Regions from separate parts of the Pseudomonas sp. Sample_16 genome, predicted to be linked through region 3. Evidence: predicted binding sites of a transcription regulator. Region 3 holds the regulator's gene; each other region holds the start of a gene.
What was found. The regulator sigma-54, encoded in region 3, starts transcription at its own class of promoters, with help from an activator protein. The targets are predictions, from matches to a motif close to ANTGGCATNNANNTTGCTNT.

Region 1 (2,271 bases), on a different contig from region 3:
CAAGGAAAACCTGTTTTTGTGGCAAGGGAGCTTGCTCCCGCCCGGTTGCGAAGCAATCGTAAACCCGGTGTTCTCAATCAATTTGACTTACTGAAGCGGGTGCTTTGGGCTGCTTCGCAGCGGGAGCAAGCTCCCTCGCCACAAAAGCTCCCTTGAGCCTTCAGCGCAGGGCAGCGATTGCGTCTACGGATTCACGAATCAGCGCCGGGCCTTTATAGATGAAGCCGGAGTAGATCTGCACCAGGCTCGCACCGGCAGTGATCTTCTCTGCCGCATGTTTGCCTTCAGTGATGCCACCGGCAGCAATGATCGGCAGGCGGCCGCCCAACTCCGCCGCCAACACCTTCACGGTGTGGGTGCTCTTGTCGCGAACCGGTGCACCGGACAGGCCGCCCGCCTCGTCACCATGCTCCATGCCCTCGACGCCGACACGGCTCAAGGTGGTATTGGTGGCGATGACCGCGTCCATTCCGGTTTCTATCAACGCTTGCGCAACCTGCGCAGTTTCTTCGTCAGTCATGTCCGGGGCGATCTTGATGGCCAGGGGCACGTGTTTGCCGTGACGCAGCGCCAGTTCAGCGCGACGCGTGGCAAGGTCGGCCAACAGTTGCTTGAGCGAATCGCCGAATTGCAGGCTGCGCAGGCCCGGTGTGTTCGGCGAGCTGACGTTGACCGTCACGTAGCTGGCGTGGGCGTAGACCTTGTCCAGGCAAATCAGGTAATCGTCAACCGCGCGCTCGACCGGGGTATCGAAGTTCTTGCCGATGTTGATGCCCAGCACGCCCTTGTACTTGGCGGCTGCCACACGGGCCAACAGGTGATCGACGCCAAGGTTGTTGAAGCCCATTCGGTTGATGATGGCCTCGGCTTCCGGCAATCGGAAAATCCGTGGTTTCGGATTACCCGGTTGCGGACGCGGGGTTATGGTGCCTATTTCGACAAAACCGAAACCCAATTGGGCGAAACCGTCAATGGCCGCGCCGTTTTTGTCCAGGCCGGCGGCCAGCCCCACCGGATTCGGAAAATCCAGGCCCATGACGTTGACCGGCATCTTCGCCGGTGCCTTGCACAGCAAGCCGTTAAGGCCCAAACGTCCGCCCGCGCCGATCAGGTCCAGGGACAGATCGTGGGAGGTTTCCGGGGAAAGTTTGAACAACAGCTGACGGGCCAGGGTGTACATGGGCGGATTTGACTCGATTGGCGGCGAAATGAGGCGGCGATTATAGCCGGGGTTGAGGTTGGCGGGCGATCTCTTTGCCGTGAATCCCGGGATGGCATATGCCTTGCACCCATCTAAGCATCAGCACGCAGGCCAACGGCGGAATGCGTGCAAGGACAACGGCGTCGTCACGCGGCCTTGCGGGTATCAGGTCTGGGACGACGTTTTTTTTGAAGGTGCGAAATCGATGAACGAACCATCAGCCGGCCCTCTGGCCTGGGTCAATGGCAGCGATGCCCCGGAAAAGACCGAAATCAACCTCGGCTTCATGGCCTTGAGCGACTGCGCCTCGGTGGTTGTCGCCGCGACTCAGGGCTTCGCCCAACCTTACGGCTTGACCCTGAACCTCAAGCGCCAGTCGTCGTGGGCCAACCTGCGGGACAAACTGGTGAGCGGTGAACTCGATGCCGCCCATAGCCTGTACGGTTTGATCTACGCCGTGCACCTGGGTATCGGCGGCGTGGCAGCGACCGACATGGCCGTGCTCATGGGCCTGAACCAGAACGGCCAGAGCATCAATCTCTCCCATGGCTTGCAGGGCCTTGGCGTGACCGGTCCTGAGGCACTTCACCGGCACGTGCACCAAACTCGCCCAAAATTGACGTTCGCCCAGACCTTTCCCACTGGCACCCATGCCATGTGGCTGTATTACTGGCTCGCCAGCCAGGGCATTCATCCGTTGCTGGAGGTCGACAGTGTGGTGGTACCACCGCCGCAAATGGTCGCGCACCTGCAGGCGGGACGCATCGACGGTTTCTGCGTCGGCGAGCCCTGGTCCGCCAGCGCCGTGCAACAGGACCTCGGTTTTACCCTGGCGACCACCCAGACCATCTGGCCCGATCATCCGGAAAAAGTCCTCGGCTGCACCCGCGCCTTCGTCGAGCAATACCCCAACACCGCCCGGGCACTGGTGATGGCGATCCTGGAAGCCAGTCGTTTTATCGAAGACAGTCTCGAAAACCGCCGCAGCACTGCGCAATTGCTCAGCGCGCCACAGTACCTCGACGCCCCACTGGCATGCATCGAACCGCGTCTGCTGGGCGACTACGACG
Region 2 (2,271 bases), on a different contig from region 3:
TGACTTTGGTAGTGATCCAGGTATCGGAAACATCCTCTTTCGCTTCGGTGACTTCACCGGCGGCCAGCATCATCGGTGCTTGAGTGGCCTGAGTCTGGGCAAATGCAACGTTGGCCATGGTCAGGGTCAGCGCGGTAGCAGCAGCGGCAGAGATAGCGAACTTCTTCATACGAGTAACTCCTGTTTTTCTGGAAAGTCTGCTGGGTTCATGTCAGCAGGGTTACCAGAGATATTGCGAACGCTGTGCCAAGTTTGAGACAAACGTTAAATCCTTAAAAATCAGTAAGTTATGAAAAGCGCAATTTTTCGGATTCGTGCAAAATGCATGAGTTGAACTTTATCTACATGCAAGTTGCGGGTTTTCTCGCAGGCCTAAGGCCATGAAATTTCGGCAATTTTTATCAATACTCAATCCAACTGCCTGACGCGAAAAAAAACCCCTGCATAAGCAGGGGTGGATATACCAAAAAAGGTCAGACTTTGGTGCAGCCTTTAGGTGCATATTCCTGATCCACAGTGGTCGTACAGGTCCACCCGGTCAGAGCACGCGTAAGAGTGATGGTCTTGTTCAGTACCGGCCCTGGCGCATTTAGAATCGTGCAAGCGATCGTGCCAGTTCCATCAACAGCCTTGCCCGACGCGGTCGTAGTGCAATTAGCCGTAGTCGCAGTTCCGCCTACCTTGGTTAGATCAGGGTCGGTCCCTTGATTGATAACGTCCTCAAAAGGCACCTTCAACGCCGAAATCTCCGCCAGCCCCGCCGTGACCTTGGCCCGCGCCTGATACTTGGAATACGCCGGTATCGCAAACGTCGCGAGAATCCCGATGATCGCCACCACGATCAGCAACTCGATCAGGGTAAAACCTTTTTGAGTGTTCATAGACAGCCTCCGTGCATGAGTCGAAATCTCATGATCTGAACCTGTCGCAGCACAGCCCATGCCAAGCCCTGCACGCCCTGTTGGCGGGGTACTCGCCAGCCTTGAAGACCTTTCCTACTCCCAGGATCCGCACTATCTGACACTTTTTGTCACCTCGGCGCTGCTGGTTTGGTTCCGTTGCTTGACTAGGCTATAAGTCATTAAATGTCTGCGTCCGGTATCCCAATGAATGACATCGCCCTCAGCGGTCTGGCCAAGCAATTGGTCCTGGCCGAGCTGCTCACTGACAAAAGCGCGCAACAGGCGTATCAACAAGCCCAACGCAACCGTATTTCCCTGGTGACCTACCTGGTCCAGAACAAGCTGGTTAAAAGCCGCCAGGTTGCCGAGATCGCCTCGGAACATTTCGGCATGGCCCTGCTCGACCTGCATACCCTGGACAAGGATATTCAGCCCAAAGGCCTGGTCAGCGAGAAACTGGTCCGCCAGCATCACGCCCTGCCCCTCTGGCGCCGTGGCAACAAGTTGTTCGTCGGCGTTTCCGACCCGACCAACCATCAAGCCATCAATGACATCCAGTTCAGCACCGGGCTCACGACCGAAGCGATCCTGGTCGAAGACGACAAACTCAGCGATGCCATCGAGAAGTTCTTCGACAGCCATGGCTCTGGCCTGGAAGACATCGCCGATGTAGACCTCGATGGCCTCGACATCGAGACCACCGACGACAAACGCCAGGACGCTATCGGCGGTCAGGAGGCCGATGACGCACCGGTGGTGCGTTTCGTCCATAAAATGCTGCTCGATGCGATCAGGAGCGGTTCTTCAGACCTGCACTTCGAGCCCTACGAAAAGAACTACCGCGTGCGGATGCGCACCGATGGCGTGTTGCATGAAGTCGCCCGGCCGCCGTTCCAATTGGCCAACCGCATCGCCGCACGATTGAAGGTCATGGCCAGCCTCGACATCTCCGAACGCCGCAGACCCCAGGACGGCCGGATCAAGATGCGTCTGTCCAAAAGCAAATCCATCGACTTCCGGGTCAATACCCTGCCGACACTGTGGGGCGAGAAAGTGGTCATCCGGATTCTCGACCCCACCAGCGCGCAAATGGGCATCGACGCCCTCGGTTACGAGCCGGACCAGAAAGACCTGTACATGGCTGCGCTGAAACAGCCGCAGGGAATGATTCTGGTGACCGGCCCCACGGGCTCGGGTAAAACGGTTTCGCTCTACACAGGGCTGAACATTCTCAATACCGTGGATATCAATATTTCGACCGCCGAAGACCCGGTCGAAATCAACATGGAAGGCATCAACCAGGTCAACGTCAACCCGAAACAGGGCATGGATTTCGCCCAGGCGCTGCGTTCATTCCTGCGGCAGGACC
Region 3 (2,271 bases):
AGCAGAACGAACAGCAGGTCAACCGGTGCGCCGTCGATGGCATCGAAATCGATAGGGGCATCAAGGTGCATCAAGGCACTGATGGGTGAATGACAGCCCTTGAGGCGACAGTGGGGGATGGCGATACCGTTGCCAAAACCGGTTGAACCGAGTTTTTCACGGGCGACCAGGCTCTCGAAGACATCCTGCATGGCCAGATCCGGCACTTCGCGATGGATGAGGTTGGCAATTTGCTCGAGGGCTTTCTTTTTACTGCCGCCCGGCACGTTCACCAGGGAACGGCCGGGGGTCAGGATGCTTTCAAGTCGGATCATGGGTAGGGAGTGTTAACGACCGGTCGCGCCCTGGAGGAGGCTCTGGGTCTTTTCCTTATGCTTTTTGAGTTGTTTATCCAGCTTGTCGGTCAATGCGTCGATCGCCGCGTACATATCGGTATGCTCCGCGTTGGCGACCACTTCATTGCCGGGAATATGCAACGTGGCTTCGATTTTCTGCTTAAGCTTTTCGACTGTCATCGTGACCTGCACGTTGGTGATCTTGTCGAAATGTCGCTCCAGTCGTTCGAGTTTTTCGCCGATGTAGGTGCGAAGAGGTTCGGTCACTTCCAGTTGGTGTCCACTGATGTTGACTTGCATACAGCTTCTCCTTCGTTGCCAGTGCATAAAGCGGCAGACCCGATGATCTGCCACTGGAACGCTGTGGCGTGGCTCTACATCAACCGCTTGCGTTCGCTCGAAGGCGCGATCCCGAGGGATTCGCGGTACTTGGCGACGGTGCGGCGAGCCACCTGAATGCCTTGTGCCTCCAGTAAACCAGCGATCTTGCTGTCACTCAACGGCTTTTTCTGATTTTCCGCGGCAACCAGTTTTTTGATGATCGCGCGGATCGCCGTAGACGAGCATTCGCCGCCTTCGGAGGTGCTGACGTGGCTGGAAAAAAAGTATTTCAGCTCATAAATGCCCCGGGGGGTATGCATGAATTTTTGCGTGGTCACCCGGGAGATCGTCGATTCGTGCATGCCGACCGCTTCGGCGATGTCATGCAACACCAGCGGTTTCATGGCTTCGTCGCCGTACTCCAGAAAGCCGCGCTGATGCTCGACGATCTGGGTGGCAACTTTCATCAGGGTTTCGTTGCGGCTTTGCAGGCTCTTGATGAACCAGCGAGCCTCCTGCAACTGATTGCGCATGAAGGTGTTGTCGGCGCTGGTGTCGGCGCGGCGCACAAAACCGGCGTACTGGGCGTTGACCCGCAGCCGTGGTACCGACTCCTGATTGAGCTCTACCAGCCAGCGCTCATTGTCCTTGCGCACGATGACGTCGGGGACGACATACTCGGCCTCGGTGGACTCGATTTGCGAGCCCGGACGCGGGTTGAGGCTCTGGACCAGTTCGATCACCTGGCGCAGCTCATCTTCCTTGAGCTTCATGCGGCGCATCAGCTGGCTGTAGTCACGGCTGCCGAGCAGGTCGATGTAGTCTGTGACCAGACGCTTGGCTTCGGCCAGCCACGGAGTCTTGGCGGGCAACTGGCGCAGTTGCAGCAACAGGCATTCGCCAAGGTTGCGCGCGCCGATACCGGCCGGCTCGAATTGCTGGATGCGGTGCAGGACGGCTTCGATTTCGTCCAGCTCGATATCCAGTTCCGGATCGAACGCTTCCAGGATTTCCTCGAGCGTCTCGTCCAGATAGCCCTGATTGTTGATGCAATCGATCAAGGTCACGGCAATCAGGCGATCGGTGTCGGACATCGGCGCCAGGTTCAGTTGCCACAACAGATGGCTTTGCAGACTCTCGCCGGCCGAGGTGCGGGTGGTGAAATCCCACTCGTCGTCATCGTTGCTCGGCAGGCTGCTGGCGCTGGTCTGGTAGACATCTTCCCAAGCGGTGTCGACCGGCAGCTCGTTGGGGATGCGCTCGTTCCAGTCGCCTTCCTCGAGGTTGTCCACCGTCGGGGCGCTTTCCTGATACGAGGGTTCCTGAATCTCGGTGTTGGGCTTCTGTTCGACGTTGTCGGCCAGAGGGTCGGAATTGTCGAAATCCTCACCATCTTCCTGGCGTTCGAGCATCGGATTGGACTCCAGGGCCTCCTGGATTTCCTGTTGCAGGTCCAGGGTCGACAATTGGAGCAGGCGGATGGCCTGTTGCAGCTGCGGTGTCATCGTCAGCTGCTGGCCCATTCTCAAGACTAGCGATGGTTTCATGGCAGGGGCTTAACACCTTATTCGCCGGCGCACATGCGCCATCCACTACAGGGCGCCGAAGCGCCAAA

Region 1: the regulator sigma-54 is predicted to act here: its motif matches at 1,271-1,290, upstream of D8U69_RS18060 (CmpA/NrtA family ABC transporter substrate-binding protein).
Region 2: the regulator sigma-54 is predicted to act here: its motif matches at 928-947, upstream of D8U69_RS28160 (pilin).

Annotation. Positions count from the first base shown of each region.
Region 1 is NZ_RCOB01000134.1:9,466-11,736, reverse strand. It holds gene D8U69_RS18065 (quinone-dependent dihydroorotate dehydrogenase) at 161-1,180, opposite strand; gene D8U69_RS18060 (CmpA/NrtA family ABC transporter substrate-binding protein) at 1,407-2,271, shown strand, end outside.
Region 2 is NZ_RCOB01000217.1:3,995-6,265, forward strand. It holds gene D8U69_RS28155 (BON domain-containing protein) at 1-169, opposite strand, end outside; gene D8U69_RS28160 (pilin) at 474-881, opposite strand; gene pilB (type IV-A pilus assembly ATPase PilB) at 1,107-2,271, shown strand, end outside.
Region 3 is NZ_RCOB01000168.1:126,160-128,430, reverse strand. It holds gene ptsN (PTS IIA-like nitrogen regulatory protein PtsN) at 1-314, opposite strand, end outside; gene raiA (ribosome-associated translation inhibitor RaiA) at 327-635, opposite strand; gene D8U69_RS22065 (RNA polymerase factor sigma-54) at 710-2,203, opposite strand.